Regions from separate parts of the Peribacillus sp. FSL R5-0717 genome, predicted to be linked through region 1. Evidence: riboswitches for the same ligand, from Rfam matches in the RefSeq annotation. Region 1 holds a riboswitch; the other holds the start of a gene.
What was found. Region 1 has a riboswitch for FMN ahead of ribE (riboflavin synthase). Riboswitches for the same ligand answer to the same signal wherever they lie in the genome.

Region 1 (11,500 bases):
AGTTTGAACAATTCAACATTCGATTTCGATTCGCCATATTTTTCGACTACAGGTTTTTGTATTTGGACGTAATTATGCCAATATGAATTATAAAAATCCTCCGTTTCATAAGATGACGTGGCAGGAAGGACGAGGTCGGCAAACATGGCCGTTTCGGTTAAGAATAGATCATGTACCACTGTGAATAGATCTTCCTGCATTAGACCTTCCTGCACCTTATTTGCATTCGGAGCGACAAGTGCTGGGTTGGAGCCGTATACAAACATAGAGCGAATCGGGTTTTCTTTTTCCATAAGAGCTTGGCCGATTTGGTTCATATTAATGGTCCGGGTAGCTTTATTTCGCAATAAATCAGGACGTCTTAAGGCATTTATATTAAAGGCCAGATATCCTGAATTCCCTTTGATGGCTCCGCCGCCTTCCTCCATCCATTGGCCGGTAAGGGCAGGCAGGCAGGCAATGGTACGTACCGCCATGCCTCCATTGTCATGGTGCTGCAGGCCATTGCCTATCCGAACGAATGATGGGCTTGTGGTGCCATACATCCTGGCAAGTTCATATAAGTCATCAATGGGAACGCCAGTTATCGCGGAGACGGTCGCAGGGTCATATTGGCGGACATGTTCGCGCAATTCAGCAGCACCCACTGTGTATTCATCGAGAAAGGGCTGGTCGACTAGATTCTCGGCATAAAGAATATGCATTAATCCGAGGGCAAGTGCACTATCGGTGCCAGGCAGAATCGGAATGAACCAATCTGCCCACTTGCCAGTTTGGTTTTTATGAACGTCAATGACAACTACTTTGGCCCCGTTTTTTCGGGCTTGCTGGGCAAGCGTCACTTGGTGCATATTTGTGCTCACAGCGTTGATGCCCCACATGATGAATAGCTTCGTATGGATTGTTTCTTCTGGATCGATGCCGAATGAACCACCCATTGTATAGCTGTATCCGACTGAGCCTGCCGCATTACAGATGGAACGCTCGAGCATGCTTGCGCCGAGTTTGTGGAAAAAGCGGCGATCCATCCCCTCGGCGCTGAGGTTGCCCATGTTTCCGTAAAAGCTGTAAGGAAGTATGCTTTCCGGTCCGTGCATTTCGATCAAGTCTTTCCATTTGGAAGTGATTGTGTCAATGGCCTCTTCCCAGCTGATTGGAACGAAATTCCCTTTTCCTTTCGGACCGATGCGCTTTAAGGGCTGTTTTAAGCGATTGGGGTCATATAGGCGGGCAGTCATGTTGCGGACTTTGTTGCAAATATTCCCTTTTGTGACTGGATGATCAGGGTCTCCTTGAACTTTAATGATTTTCCCATCTTTTTTGTGCAGCAGTAAACCGCATTGATCAGGACAGTCGAGAGAACAAACAGAGGGAAAGACTCCATCTGGCTGATTGATATAGGATTGCATGGCGTATTCCTCCTAAATGATTTATTCTAATAAAACGAATTTTCTTACTTATATTGAAAGTGAAATCGTTGAAAGGTGCAAGAACTTCTTAACATATGTTTTTTTTTCTGATAAGCTTACAAGATGAAAATTAACCTATAAATAGGAGGATTCATTTTTGGAATATGGAATTATAATATCAATTGCAATATACATGGCAGGTATGCTTTTAATTGGTTATTTGGCCTATCGGAAAACGGCTAACTTAACCGATTACATGCTTGGCGGCCGGAACTTGGGGCCGGCTGTAACGGCATTGAGTGCAGGGGCTTCCGATATGAGTGGCTGGCTGTTGATGGGTCTTCCTGGTGCGATGTACATTAGTGGGTTGAGTGCTGGCTGGATTGTCATCGGCCTGTGTGCAGGCTCTTATTTAAACTGGTTATTTGTGGCACCAAGGCTTCGGACATATACGGAAATTGCCGGCAATTCGATTACGATTCCCGACTTTTTGGGAAATCGGTTTAAAGATGGCTCCCGCGTCTTAAAAGTGGTATCAGCATCGGTCATTTTAATTTTCTTCACCTTTTATACCTCTTCAGGCATGGTGGCAGGCGGTGAGCTTTTCCGTACGGCTTTCAATTTAGATTACCGGTGGGGTATCTGGCTGACGGCAAGCGTTGTTATTCTTTATACATTATTTGGCGGATTCCTGGCTGTCAGCTGGACGGACTTCGTACAAGGTACAATCATGTTCATTGCCTTAATTCTAGTACCAGTTGTCACGATTGTAAATATTGGGGGCTGGGATCCTACCTTCAATGAAATAAAATCGATTAACCCGAATTTATTGCATGTTTTTGAGGGAACATCAACCATTGGCATCATATCTCTTCTGGCATGGGGGCTTGGTTATTTCGGGCAGCCTCATATAATCGTCCGCTTCATGGCGGTCTCATCTGTTAAAGAATTGAAAAGTGCACGGCGAATCGGCATGGGATGGATGATTTTTGCTATTGTAGGAGCGATGTTCACCGGATTGGTGGGGATAGCATATTTTAACCTGACAAATAGTCCTTTAGGGGATAGGAATGCTGAGTCCGTCTTCATCATATTAGCTAAAGAACTGTTTCCATCTTTAATTACTGGCTTCTTGTTGGCTGCGATTTTAGCAGCGGTCATGAGTACGATTGCATCACAGCTGTTAGTATCGGCAAGTGCTCTGACAGATGATTTCTATAAGCAGTTCATTCGGCCGAACGCATCTGATAAGGAATTAGTGCTGGTAGGTCGGTTTGGCGTATTGGCGATATCTGCCATTGCCCTATTATTGGCTTTTAATCCAAGCGGTACAATCCTTAAATTGGTTGGTTATGCATGGGCTGGTTTTGGAGCGGCATTCGGTCCTGTCATTTTGTTAAGCCTGTACTGGAAACGGATGACGAAATGGGGAGCCTTGGCGGGAATGATTGTCGGTACGGCAACCGTGATCGTCTGGGATATGATCGATAGGTTTGCTGAAATATACGAAATCATTCCTGGTTTCATCGCTGGTTCAATAGCGGTGGTCGTTTTCAGCTTACTATCGGCCAAGCCTACAAAAGATATCGAAGAAGAATTCAATCAAGCCATTAAAGACCTCTCTTGATTTATTGAAAATCCAGTAGTAATGCTGCTGGATTTTTTAACGATATAAAACAATGATTACTATATATATGTTACAATATCGATAGAGTCCTTATGTTGAAAACATGAGGGCTTTTTTTGAGTGATTTGGGAATAATAAACCAAAAAACAATACAAAGGAAAAAATATGAACCAATCTCATAAAATTGCATGTAAAGTGGCTTTTATATATATATTCATTGGGGTCTTATGGATTATCATTACGGATTATATCTCTATGACGCAGGCAAGGTCAGATGTTCGGATATATGCAATGTTTCAACATTCCAAAGGGTGGATGTTCATATTCATAACCGGACTTTTCCTGTACTTCATAATCAGGTATTGGACGGGGAAAATGCTGAGGTCCCAACAGGAATTCATTCTGAAGGATGAACAGTATCGGTCGCTGTTCAAGCATAACCCGGATTGTGTCCTTGAGCTGAATCTCGAAGGAAATGTCGTTTCGATAAACCCGGAAGCAGAAAAACTGTTAGGTCATCATAGTGACAATTTGAAAGGCAAGAATGCGAATCATCTCATCAACTGGAATGAAAGTGATAAAGTAGCTGAATTCTTTCTACAGTCCCTTCAAGGGGAGGCTGTAAAATTCGAAACGACCATTCAGAATAGCAGTGATGAACAACGGATAATCCGTGTAACTTTTTTACCGATCATCGTCCACTCGGAAATGCTTGGAGTATATGCTATCGTAAGGGATATCACCGAATTGCGGCGCGAAGAGGAATTGATGATCATGTCTGAAAAGCTATCTGTTATCGGACATCTGGCTGCAGCCGTCGCACATGAGATAAGGAATCCGCTGACATCTTTAAAAGGATTCGTACAGTTAATGGATATGACCCAGGAAGTGAACCCGCTGCATTCTGATATCATGTTGAAGGAAATTGACCGAATTAATATTATCTCAAGTGAACTTTTGGTTCTCGGGAAGAAACAGGATGTCGCATTCTGTAGGACCGATCTTGCCGACAGTTTACAACAGGTATTCACGTTGATGAAAGCAGAAACGAATTTGAATAATATCGAAATGGGGCTAAGGATTAAAACCGCCGAACCGATTTATATTATGGCTGATTCAATTGAACTTAAACAGTTGGTAATCAATATCGTCAAGAATAGCATTGAAGCGATCGAAGATAATGGGGAAATTGATATATCGCTGCAAATCATCGATGGACATGCTGTAGTCAGCGTGAGTGACAATGGCATGGGAATGGGACCCGAGCGCCTTGAACGGATTGGTGAGCCTTTTTACTCGACGAAGGAAAAAGGTTCAGGGATCGGGCTTGCAATTTGCCGGAAAATCGTTCATCGCCTTCAGGGGGAAATGGATTTTGAAAGTGAGATAAACAAAGGGACGACGGTTACAATTCGTATTCCGTTGGCTACTGGACAAGAATAAATGGTACTATGAAAGATAGGAAAAGTTTTATATTAAAGGAGAACGATATGAGCGAATTACCTGCATTAATAAACGATAGAAAACCATATATACAAGAAGCCTGGAAAAAGTCCGGATTCGGACAACTTACCCCGATACAAACGAAAGCGATTCCCGTGATTGTCGAGGGAAAGGATATCATGGCCGAATCACCGACAGGTACAGGAAAAACATTGGCATATTTACTGCCATTGCTGGAAAAGATTGATCCTGAAAAAAAATCGCCCCAAGCTTTGATTCTGGCATCATCACGAGAACTGGTCATGCAGATCAATGAAGAAATTCGCATTTGGTCAGAGGGAAGCGGCATAATGGGTGCAGCATTCATCGGCGGTGCTAATGTGAAAAGGCAGTTGGACAAACTGAAGAAGCGTCCACAAGTGATTGCTGGAACACCGGGGCGGATTTACGAATTGATTGCCCAAAAGAAACTGAAGATGCATGAAGTTAAGACGATAGTACTTGATGAAGGTGACCAATTGATCATTCCAGAGCATATGGGAACGATCAATAATATTATCAAAACAACACTAAAGGATCGGCAAATCATGGTGTTTTCAGCAACCCTGCCAGAGGAAACGGAAAAAGCGGCCAGGGGATTCATGAATGAACCCGAAATGATTAAGGTCGATAAAAATGAAAAAATGGAATCCAAGGTGGACCATCTATACTTTGTGGTTGAGAGACGGGAAAAGTCCAAGATTCTCGAGAAAATCACAAGACTTAAAGATGTGAAGGCACTTGCCTTCCTGAATGATATTGCGGAGCTTAGCGTCTTACATGAAAAGCTGAGTTATAAAGGTATTGAAATGGGCGTGCTTCACGGTGAATCCAATAAAGTCGACAGGGAGAAAGCACTGCGCAAGCTTCGTTCCGGAAAATCCCCGATGCTGATAGCAACGGATGTAGCGGCAAGGGGGCTCGATATTAAAGGCCTTACTGCGGTCGTTCATATTGATATGGCTGACAATATCGAACAATATATCCATAGATCCGGGAGAACTGGGCGTGCAGGTGCAGATGGCACGGTCATTTCAATCGTAACGGAAAGAGAAGAGCGAGAGTTGAAAAAAATGGCTCGTGAACTGGAGTTACCATTAACGAGAGTAACCTTCTATGGTGGAAACATCGTAGTCGATGAATGATTCGTAAAAAAGGGACGGCCATGGCGGCTGTCCCTTTTTTTGGAATTCACGTTAGAAAAAATTAAAAGAGGTGCTCAATTTGCAGGATCGAACTGAACAGAATGAAGCTTATTTTTACTAAATTCAGGGTTCATTTATGGGTGATAATCATGAATGAAAACGCTTCCTTTATATGGGTTTTTGACATATGATAGCAATAGACATAGGTTAGGAGGAGACGGTATGACAAGAAAGTATAAACAATTTGAAACGGCAGTCATCCATGAAGGATATGACTCGAAGAAGCATTTGGGAAGCTTGGCAACACCTTTATTCCAAACCTCAACATTCACTTTCGAAAATGCCGAGCAAGGGGAGAGGCGTTTTGCCGGTATCGAAGATGGATATATTTATTCTCGCCTTGGAAATCCAACAGTACAGGTGCTTGAGGAAAAGATTGCCGCACTGGAAGGCGGGGAAGCTGGCCTTGCTTTCGGTTCAGGCATGGCTGCCGTTTCAGCAGTACTTTTTGCGTTAACTAAAACAGATGATCACATCCTCTGCTCACAGGGGGTATATGGTTGTACATTTGGCCTTCTGCAGCTAATGAAAAATAAATACCGGATCACTCATGATTTTTGTGAAATGGATACTGAAGAACAGGTTAGGAAAATGATCCGGCCGGAAACGACCTGCATCTATGTAGAAACCCCGATCAATCCGACGATGAAAATGATTGACTTACAGATGGTGGTGAAAGTTGCGAAGGAATATAATGTGACGGTCGTAGTCGATAATACGTTTTCGACGCCATACCTACAGAGACCGCTTGAGTATGGCTGTGATATCGCCCTTCATAGCGCTACGAAATATCTTTGCGGGCATGGGGATGTCGTTGCGGGACTTGTCGTCGGTAAGAAGGAATTCATGAATCAGGTAGCAGGGACTACACAAAAGGATATCGGTGGAATCATTTCACCTTTCGATGCCTGGTTACTATTGCGGGGGTTAAAGACCTTGCCCGTCAGGATGGACCGTCATTCGGCCAATGCAATGGAAATCTTTCATGAACTTAAGAAACATCCAAAGGTGAAAAAGGTATATTATCCAGGTGATGAAGCTTCCCCGGATCATTATATCATGCAAAAACAGATGAAACATGGCGGCGGCCTTATCTCTTTCGAATTGCATGGCACAAAACAGGATGCGCAGGAATTCCTCAATAAATTGAATCTAATTAAAATTGCCGTAAGTCTTGGGGATGCCGAAACATTGATCCAGCATCCCGCTACCATGACGCACTCTGCCGTTCCTGAAGCTTCAAGGGAACAAATGGGCATCAGTGACCAGCTGGTCCGTCTCTCTGTTGGTCTAGAAGCTTGGCAGGATGTATGGCAAGATCTTCAGCAAGCATTTTAGGCTACCATATTCCTTCTACTTTTTATGAAAATGGTTATGGATATGATAAAAGTGATGGCAGCGAGGATATAAGAAATGTCCGTGATTACAGGATAGGCGGAGCTATATCGTATCCCGATGCCTATGAACGCCCAAACGAATACGAGAGGATAGCACCAATCCCGGTTTTTACCTGCGAAGACAAAAGCCAGGATTGTTGCTGCAATCAGCAGGACGATCGTCCAGGTTGATTCGGAAACCCCAAAACCGTCCCATCTGATATAGGTTAGGTAATAAGAAATGTCAGCTATAGTTGCGACACTTACCCAGCCTGTATAAACGGAGAATGGAAATAGGTCAAAAGTAGTGTGTCCCACTTTTTTTATGCTTGTATAAATGACCATTAAAGTAACCAACAAAGCAATGATGATGAATACGGATAACAAAAAGTGCTCATAGTGCCAAGCCAAAAGCCAAGCGCCATTCAAGACACAGCTTAAAGCGAACCAAGGGAAGGATGCCTTATAAGCAGGGCTGTTTTGATGTTTACTTAAAAACTGCCTGAATACCCAGATGGCGAGCAGGAAATAGATTAAGCCCCATATGGAAAATACATATCCGGCAGGAGTGAAAACGACATGAAGTTTATCGGAAATCTCTCCTGATGTCTGGCCGTTCAATGGCAGGAAATTGGCTAAAAAATTCATCGTGACGACGAACAGATAGAAAATCAGGTTGATGATGGAAATAAGCATGGTCTTCCTCCTTATATGAAGTGTGATTCTCTAATCCTATTCCACATATTTAGCCTGCCTAACCTTTTTGGAGCACATCGGGGTTAATGAGGGACCATTTTTATAAAAAAGTAGGAAGTTCCTGTAACAATTGAACCATTTAAGGTTAGAAATTTTACATCTTCACTTTATGGTGATAAAATATTCAAAGATTCATATTATTTTAGTCCTTCGGGGTCGGGTGAAAATCCCAACCGGCGGTGATGAAGAAATTCTAAGCCCGCGAGCCTGTTAAAAGGCAGGATTTGGTGAGATTCCAAAGCCGACAGTACAGTCTGGATGGGAGAAGGACGTGTGGAACCCAAGTGTATACGTACGCCTAATTTTTCGAAAATGAAAATATTAGGCTTTTTAGGTATACAATTTTTTTCACTCATTTCTCCTGCTAACCCCTTAGGCCATCCTAAGGGGTTTTTTATATTTTATAAAAGGGGGAAAAACATGTTTACGGGAATCATTGAGGATATCGGTACCGTACATTCCTTGAAAAAAGGAAAAAGCAGTATGGAGTTATCGATTCGTTCTGAAAAAATCCTTGAAGATGTGCATCTGGGGGATAGTATTTCAGTCAACGGGGTCTGCTTAACGGTAACGTCCTTCACGAAAAGTTTATTTACGGTCGACGTGATGCCGGAAACGGTCAAAGCTTCCTCGATCCGGACGTTAAAATTGGGATCACCTGTTAATCTCGAACGAGCCATGAGTGCACAGGGAAGATTTGGCGGTCATTTTGTTTCAGGTCATATCGACGGAACCGGAACGATCATAAAAAAAGAACGGAAAGAAAATGCCGTATATTATGTAATCCAACTGGAAGAAGGGCTTAGTGCCTTTTGCATTCCAAAAGGTTCCGTGGCCATTGATGGAACAAGCTTGACGATATTTGGGATCGAAAGGAACCTTTTGACGGTATCATTGATTCCATTGACTCATCAGGACACCATATTGGGACAAAAAGCGGCTGGCGATATCGTTAACATCGAAAACGACATGATTGGGAAATATATAATACATCAAATGAAAAATGGTAATCCAAAACCAGGACTGAATTTAGAGTTTTTGGCAGAGCATGGATTCTAATAAAAGGGCGGTGTAATGATGTTCCATACAATAGAAGAAGCAATAGAAGATTTGAAGGCTGGCAAGGTAGTAATCGTGTCCGATGATGAAGATCGTGAAAATGAAGGGGATTTTGTAGTGTTGGCCGAAAAGGCGACACCGGAAGCGATTAATTTCATGGCGACTCATGGACGTGGTTTGATTTGTACGACCATCACTGAACAACTTGCAGCAAAATTGAAACTGCATCCTATGGTAGGCGAAAATACCGATCATCATGGCACTGCTTTTACGGTAAGTGTCGATCATAAAAGCACCTCTACAGGAATCAGTGCTTTTGAACGGTCCTTGACCATCCTTGAGCTTCTTAATGAAGATTCGGTCGCTGAAGATTTCCAAAGGCCAGGTCACACTTTTCCGATAGTCGCTAAAGAAGGCGGCGTATTAAGAAGGGCAGGACATACGGAGGCATCGGTGGACTTGGCGAAGTTATGCGGTGCCGCTCCAGCCGGTGTAATTTGTGAGATCATGAATGAAGATGGATCGATGGCCCGCGTATCCGATTTAGAAGTCATCGCTGATAAATTCAACCTGAAGTTCATTACGATAGCCGATTTGATTCGGTATCTTCAACATAATGATCCAATCGGGAAACAGGAACTTGAACTGAACATCCCGAAAGCTTGAAGGATTTTTAGGAATGAAATCTTAACATGAAAAAAATTATTGTTTTTAAAAATTAGGAGGAATTGGACATGGGGAAAACTATTGAAGCACAATTAATCGGATCAGGATTGAAAGTAGGAATCGTGGTAGGAAGATTTAATGAGTTTATCACAAGCAAGCTTTTAGGAGGGGCAATGGATGGCCTTAAGCGTCATGGCGTTGATGAGAATGACGTTGACATCGCGTGGGTCCCGGGTGCTTTTGAACTTCCGTTAATTGCTAAGAAACTTGTGAATACAGGTAAATATGATGCGGTAATCGGTCTTGGAACGGTAATCAGGGGTGCTACTTCACATTATGATTATGTCTGCAATGAAGCAGCTAAAGGCATGGCTTCCGTTTCTTTGGAAACAGGTGTACCGGTTATCTTCGGTTTGCTGACAACTGAGAATATTGAACAAGCCATTGAACGTGCTGGAACAAAATCAGGTAATAAAGGCTATGAAGCGGCCGTTAGTGCAATTGAAATGGCCAACCTTGGAAAATTGATTGAACAGTGATTTCACATAAGGAAGCCGCGGGGAATAACATTCCTGCGGCTTTTTTTTGATGTGCCGGATCGTGGTCTGATTGAGTCAACTTTCTTCAACCATCTGGCAATTCTTTAAAGTTCGTAAAGTTAGCCATTGATCGATTAGCTAATGCTGCTCTTCGACACTCACCGAAACTCCTTCACTGGAAATACCCCGATTTCAAAGTAATGTGTTTTTTCATTATTTATTATTATAAATCATGGGGAATAAGGAATGATTAGGTAATTCATCGAAAAAAAAACGAACAAAAGCGTCACGTAATGGAAGCATGATAAAATATGCAGATATGATTATGCTACAATTGTAAAGATTGCAATTGAAATTCATGTCTTTAGGGAAAAGTAAATTTATTAGTTATTAGGAGGGGTTTGTGTGTACCATCTCTTTACACATAATGATTTGGATGGAGTCGGGTGCGGCATTGTAGCAAAGCTGGCATTCGGAGATGAAGTAGTGGTTAGTTATAATTCAATTGGTCGCCTTAATCAGAATGTAGGTGCATTTCTTGAGCAGGCCAAGATTGAAGATACATTGATCGTTACTGATCTATCGGTTGATGAAGATAATGAAAAAATGATTACTCAGTTTGTGGAAGATGGAGGCAAGGCGCTGCTGATCGATCATCATAAGTCAGCACTGCATTTGAACGAACATGATTGGGCATCTGTAACTGTCGAACAGGAAGATGGTAAACAGACGGCAGCCACATCATTATTCTATCAGTATGCAGTTGAAAATAAATTGCTGGAACCTTCAAGCATTGTCGCTGAATTCGTTGAATTGGTCCGTCAATATGATACTTGGGAATGGGAAGTCAATAAAAATACAACGGCAAAGCGATTGAATGACCTGTTTTTCATGATTCCGATAGAGGAATTCGAAATGAAAATCGCAAATAAGCTGTCCACGGCTGAAAGTTTCACTTTTGACGAAGTGGAGCAAACGCTTCTGAATGTTGAAGAGAGTCGAGTGGATCGGTACATAAACAGGAAAAAAAGAGAAGTTTATCAAGCTACGGTCGGTCCCCATACAGCTGGTGTGGTCCATGCAGAGTCATACCACTCGGAATTGGGAAATGAACTGTCGAAAGAGTTCTCACATCTGGATTATATAGCCATCCTGATGGTAGGAAGCAAAAGAATCAGCTTCCGGACAATCCACGATGATATAGATGTTTCTGAGGTTGCTGGCAAGTACGATGGTGGCGGCCACCAAAAAGCCGCCGGTTGTACGATGTCCGAAAAGGCATATAGCCAATATGTCGAAAAGACCTTCTATGCCGAGCCCCTTAAACGAGACGCACATAAGAATCAATTGAATGTAAAAGGATCCCCAGAGGGTTGCCTAT
Region 2 (6,525 bases), 2.7 Mb from region 1:
GTAATTCATGGAAATGCGAAATAATGTTTCTTCACCTTGAACAGTATGTAAAACAACTTTGTATTCCTCTTTATCCGATTTAGCGGCTTGTACATCTTTCTTTTCTGCTGCTGCTTTCTTTGCCTTTTCCTCAGCTTCTTGCTGTGCTTTGGCCTTTTCTTCAGCTTCTTGCTGTGCTTTGGCCTTTTCTTCAGCTTCTTGCTGTGCCTTGGCTTTTTCCATAGCTTCCTGCTGCACTTTGGCCTTAGCCTCAGCTTCTTCTTTTTCTTTCTCCGCTTCAGCCTTTGCCGACTCTTTTTCCTTTAAGTCCTCTGCCGTTGCTGTAGTTGGAATCGATTCTTTATCTTCCTCTTTTAAGACGACTTGGTCACTTTTAGTAACAGGTAAAGGCCTATCCTGAAAATATGTATAAAGGCTGTAAAATCCAATTGGAAGCAAAATGAAAAATAACGCTAATAATTGTATCATTGGTAGTTTAATCTTCACTTTACTTTTTTTCTTTTTATTCTGGTGGACTTTGCTCCGTTTGGGCAATGATGACTTAGCCTTCTGGCGTTCAATTCGCGAACGAAGTTCACCAGCCTGATCATTTTCTTTTTCATTCTTTTGCACCCGGCTCATTCAAGTCACCCCCTTTCTTGCTAAACCCTCTTTGCTTTTTGTTCCTGATTAAAATACCAAGGATAAAGTCAATCAAAAAGTGGGCCGTTATCGTCACGATGATATTATTAGTCATTTCAAATAGAAACCCGATAAAGAAGCTCAAAACCAAAACGTTTAAAAATAAAAACCAATTAAAAAGGTAACGATAATGAACAGCTGCAAAAATGAGGCTCGTAAGTAGCAAACCAAAATGTGTTTGCAACACTCCACGGAATAATACTTCTTCACTTATCGCTACAACCAAAGCTACGACAAATATCATCGGGTATGACAAATTACTGAAAATGCGTTCATTAATGCCGCCATCATCCTGATAGGAAGATGGTGTCACTTTCATAAGCAATATGTCAATTAACACGACAATGACTCCCGCAGGAACACCAATCAGCAAAATGTTCAGGTCATCAAAGATAAATAAGTCGAAAAAAGCAGAATGGTCCTTAAATAAAATAATACCTAAAAAGGTGGCTAACGTTAAGAGAATAATTTGTGTAAGAAACAAATTATATAGCAACTGTCTATCAGTAAGTTGTTTAATTAATTCAGCTTGCTTATTTTTCATTGCCATTTTCCTTCTTTAGTAAGATATAAGCCAATTCCTTTTTCCAAGTGGAAAAGGAATTGGCCGGATCCACCTTTACTTCCGGCCATACATCAGCCATTTTTTCGGCATCCATCCCACAGATATCACAGCAGATGGGGTTCGCTTCCCGATGCTTTTCACCAAAATAGTCCAGTATCCCTGAACGGCGACATTCCTGTGCATATATCCAGTGAAGGAATTTATGCAGCTTTTCCTGATTCCTGGTTTTCCTCTTTTGACAATACTCTTTCATCTCTGCCACTTGATCCTGATTATTGCCCATAATAAACTGGGTAAAAAAACGGAGCTGGATTTCGTTCAACGAAAAGGATTGCGACAGCTGCTCTTTTTCTGAGGGAGTCAAATTCGCCAGATTCTTTTGTGATTCATTAAGGAAAGAACATACACCATCGATTTGCGAATCCGTAGGCAACTGTTGCTCCATCAAATGAAGGGGAAGCCCTTCATCCCCTTCGCTATATAATAAGACAGCCACACTTTGTTTCCGGTCTCGCCCCGCCCTGCCAATCTCCTGAAGATATGCTTCCATCGTGGACGGGATATGATAATGGATAACATACCTGACATCCGATTTATTCACACCCATTCCAAAGGCACTTGTTGCGCATATGATTTTCAACTGGCCGGAAATGAATTGCTGCTGAATGAGCATCCTTTGTTCCTGCTCCATTCCACCGTGATAATAATTGACACTATCGATCCCGTTATCCTGTAAAAACCCAGCGACAGATTCCGCCACTTTTTTAGAGGAAAAATAAATAATTCCGCTTCCGGTAAATTTCCTGACAAGCTCCAGCACACGGCCTAGCTTCTCATCGTAGCTGAACATTCGCTCGATAATAATGGCAATATTTTCACGATCAACCGATGAAACCATTTCCTCGGCCTGCCCAATGTTAAGTTTAACAACGATGTCCCTCCGGACCTCATCGGTTGCAGTTGCCGTCAGGGCAAGCGTCAACGGATTATTCAGCTCACGCCTCACTTCTCCTAAATTCAAATAATCCGGACGGAAATCGTACCCCCATTGTGAAATGCAGTGTGCTTCGTCTATGACGAACAAACCTATTTCTATAGATTTCAAGGATTTTATCACACCATCGATGCTCAGCATTTCAGGAGATAAAAAGATAAATCGATAACTATGTAACCTATCGAAAGCTTTCCTTTTTTGATTAAGCGTCAAAAAAGAGTTAAGGGTCAATACACTTTTTTCGCCGCTCATCTTCAGCTGATCCGCTTGATCCTGCATTAAAGATAATAACGGGGAGACAATTATGACAGTCTTATTCACCAGATAAGCCGGCAGCTGATAACATAATGATTTACCTGACCCGGTTGGGAGCATCGCTAATGTATGACGGCCGGACATCAATGATTCAACCACTTCCTTTTGTCCAGGACGGAATTTATCAAAACCGAATTTTTCTTTGAGGACTCGTTCTATGTTCATCATCTCTCACCTATTTTCGCAAGTACAAGTCTTATTTGGAAAAAGCTTATTTGTTTATTATCGACCATCTGCTTGATAGCTTTAAGCTTTTTTGTACCAAGTTCCTTAATCGCTTCAGCAATTTCCCTCTCATCCTCGATTGTCACATAATCGGAAATCGGAAAATCCTTTTCCGATAAAACAATTTCTACGAGGTGATCTTCGATGGTGTTGACTTTCAATCTGCGGATTTCAGCTATTTCACCGAGGTTTTTCCCTTCCTGGATGTATCGTAAAGTAGTCTTTGTAGATTGTGTCAAATGAGGATTACCACCTCTTTTCCAATCATTGGTTAATGAGGATAAGAGAGGGTAATCACCACCCGTTTCCATTTCTGCAAGCATTTGATGCAATGAGTCAAGGAATGTATAGCGAACATACTCTTCTTCCGTATTTTTCCTTTTGGCAATCTGTTCAAACGTTAGACCAATCCTGTTTATCCCGGTCAATCTCAAAATGAAAATGTCTCGTTTCATATCACTTTGATTTTCTAAAAGGGATACCAGTTCATCATATAAATGTTGGGCAATCAACGCTCGATCCTGACGATTGGCATGTAAAAATTCCTTTACGAAGAATTGAATTTTGGGATTTCGTTGTATCGGATAAAAACGTCTTTCATTGTGGACAATATGGGATATGGTTTGAATGAGTAAATTTAACCTTCCCCAGAAAACAGGGGTGATATTATGATACTTCCAACCATTTAAATACTCCGGAAAAGGATTATTTTTAAAGTAATCGTCCAACATTCGTTCACCTTGCAAACTAATTTCATATGCATCTGGTTTATCCGTTAAATTAATTAAGTCATGCTTAAGTGAATGTTCAATGTTTTGATTTAATTGCTGACGGGTAAATCGAGGTATTGTCCCAAAAATATCCGTTAACCCGAATAAATGGGCATCTTGGATGGTTTGTGACGATTTCTTACCCTGCAGCATATGGTATATAGCATAAATGGAGCGCTCACCTTGAAATTTTTTTATCGCATATAGAATGATGGCCTGTAGATAATTATTCATGGGACTCACATCCTTGTTTCATTTAACCAATAAACCCATTGTAACAAAAATCTGCAAAAACCGCCGTTATTATTGATGAATACAACGGAAATTATGTGACTAAATGACGAAACATGGAAAGGACCAAATTAATTTTTTCGATGTATTTCGTTGACATTCAGCTACATGATAGTTATTATCAATACAATTTCTATTGAAAAGTTTGGCATTCGGTCTTACAATAAGAAAGAGATAATAATCTGAAATAAAAAGATTATCAGTTGTTAATCAACTTAGGAGGGGTTATATTCATGGCTAAATTTACTATTGTGGATAAAGAAACATGCATAGCTTGTGGAGCTTGCGGAGCAGCGGCACCGGATATATATGATTATGATGACGAAGGGATCGCATTTGTTACCCTTGACGATAACGAGGGTATCGTTGAAATTCCTGATGTACTTATAGACGACATGATGGATGCATTTGAAGGATGCCCAACGGATTCCATCAAAGTTGCTGACGAGGCATTTGACGGAGATGCACTAAAATTCGAATAAAGGTACAAGCCATTTTCAATCGAGAATGGCTTTTTCTTTTGGCCAATGCACATACCAAAAAACAGGCATAAAAAAAACAACCGGATATGGATATCCGGTTGTTTTTTCATATCTATCGTCAATGCCGTTAAGCATTTTTATATAATGTTTGCTTATTGATCCATGTCTGTAATTTAATGAACAGCAACATGAATACAGATGTGATGAGCACGCCTTTAATCACGTTGAAAGGCAAGATTGCCATCGTAACGAACTTTCTTGACTCGGGCGCCGACATGGCATCCCATCCCATAAAGAAGGTATAAGCCGGTAAAAAGACAAAATAGTTTAATACGCTCATGAATACTGCCATGGAAACTGTTCCCGCAAGTAAGGCGAACGTCATTCCTTTTTTTGAATTGATTTTCTGAAATACATAATAAGTCGGCAAGACAAACAGTATTCCGGCTATAAAGTTAGCGATATGCCCCACAGGCACAGCTGTCAGGGTCCCTGTCATGACTAAATCCAATAGGTTTTTAATGAACTCGACTAGAATTCCAGCCATCGGACCGAAAATCAATGCCGCCATCAGTGCTGGTATGTCGCTAAAATCAACATTGAGAAAAGGCGGGAATCCTGGAAACGGGAAATTTAAAAGCATCAATAAATACGAAATGCTTCCCATCATGGCAAGTGAGACCATTTTTTTCACTTTGTTCTTTTTCATAGTTCTCTCTCCTTCTTTTCCGATCTACCTGAAAAAGAGGTTAGGATTCCAAAATATGTTGATGTTCAATAAAAACCCTTTAATTCCAATGGAATTAAAGGGATAAATTAAAGGTTACATCAAACAAACGTTCAGCAAATAAATGTTGAAACGCACTAAGGAACCTCCATCTTCTCCCATCCAGACTATACTGTCGGCTTTGGAATCACACCAAATCCTGCCTTATAAGGCTCGCGGGCTTAGAAGTAGAAATTCCTTCATCACCGCCGGTGGGGAATTGCGCCCCGCCCCGAAGATAGACCTATAAAATTTTTTATACTTCCCATTATATCTGAAATACTTTTTTTTTGATAGCATTTTTTCTCATTTGATGCATGTAGGATGAATATCGATTGTCGCAGTGAACGACTTAAAACAAACAGCGGATTTACAATATGGCAATTCGAAAATTTTTCGCAAAAGGAGCGAAGCTATTTATATCGCCACCTTAAACGGATGATCAGTTGAAAATCATTTATTTAAGCGCTTTCATTCAGATATGCCAAATTGACATTATCAGCATTTCAATTGTAAAATTAACTGAAATTTAAGATAACTTTTTCCTTAGGAAGGTGTTTAGACGTGTATCGGATTTTAGTAGCAGACGCCATTAAACCAGAAGGACTCGGACCGCTTTCAGAGGCATCCAATATTCAGCTCATTCAGAAGACCGTAGAGGAAGCTGCAAACGAACTTGATCAGATCGATGCAATTCTTGTGAGAAGTGCAACAAAGGTTTCGGAAGATTTAATGAACCGTATGCCGCAGTTGAAAATTATAGCACGCGCTGGTGTCGGTGTTGATAACATAGACATCCCCGCAGCGACAAAACGCGGGATTGTCGTGGTTAATGCACCTGACGGCAACACCATTTCAACAGCTGAACATACATTCGCGATGATGGCTTCATTAATGCGCCACATTCCGCAAGCTTATGCTTCATTGAAAAATGGAGAGTGGAAACGTTCCTCCTATACGGGAACTGAACTTCGTGGAAAAACATTAGGCATAGTTGGCTTTGGGCGCATCGGAGGGGAAATTGCCAAACGTGCTAAAGTGTTTGGCATGGATGTCATTGTCTATGACCCGTTCCTGACTGTAGATCGTGCAAAGAAAATGTCCGTAACGGCCCTGCCCTTGGATGAATTGCTTCCTAAAGCAGACATCATTACTGTTCATACACCACTAACGAATGAAACTAGAGGATTAATTAATAAAGAAAAACTGATTACCTGTAAAAAAGGGGTTTATGTACTGAACTGCGCCCGTGGTGGAATTCTAGACGAAGATGATTTATATGAAATGTTAGTTCAAGGGCATGTTGCAGGGGCGGCACTGGACGTTTTCGTCGAAGAACCTCCACTTGGCCATAAACTGCTGGAACTGGACAGCGTCATTGCTACACCGCATCTAGGCGCTTCCACGAAAGAAGCCCAATTAAATGTCGCCGTACA

Region 2: another riboswitch for FMN. It lies ahead of NYE65_RS02595 (ECF transporter S component); the one in region 1 lies ahead of ribE (riboflavin synthase).

What each region holds. Positions count from the first base shown of each region.
Region 1 is NZ_JBBOOF010000001.1:3,212,898-3,224,397, forward strand. Features, by position in the region: gene NYE65_RS15595 (molybdopterin oxidoreductase family protein) at 1-1,409, opposite strand, end outside; gene putP (sodium/proline symporter PutP) at 1,567-3,036, shown strand; gene NYE65_RS15605 (ATP-binding protein) at 3,412-4,479, shown strand; gene NYE65_RS15610 (DEAD/DEAH box helicase) at 4,527-5,663, shown strand; gene megL (methionine gamma-lyase) at 5,886-7,061, shown strand; gene NYE65_RS15620 (TspO/MBR family protein) at 7,058-7,795, opposite strand; FMN riboswitch at 7,998-8,129, shown strand; gene ribE (riboflavin synthase) at 8,276-8,914, shown strand; partial or broken gene ribB (3,4-dihydroxy-2-butanone-4-phosphate synthase) at 8,933-9,571, shown strand; gene ribH (6,7-dimethyl-8-ribityllumazine synthase) at 9,649-10,119, shown strand; gene NYE65_RS15640 (DHH family phosphoesterase) at 10,525-11,500, shown strand, end outside.
Region 2 is NZ_JBBOOF010000001.1:530,409-536,933, forward strand. Features, by position in the region: gene NYE65_RS02570 (LysM peptidoglycan-binding domain-containing protein) at 1-621, opposite strand, end outside; gene NYE65_RS02575 (CPBP family intramembrane glutamic endopeptidase) at 599-1,225, opposite strand; gene NYE65_RS02580 (RecQ family ATP-dependent DNA helicase) at 1,215-2,720, opposite strand; gene NYE65_RS02585 (helix-turn-helix domain-containing protein) at 2,720-3,784, opposite strand; gene NYE65_RS02590 (ferredoxin) at 4,075-4,323, shown strand; gene NYE65_RS02595 (ECF transporter S component) at 4,451-5,032, opposite strand; FMN riboswitch at 5,197-5,333, opposite strand; gene serA (phosphoglycerate dehydrogenase) at 5,654-6,525, shown strand, end outside.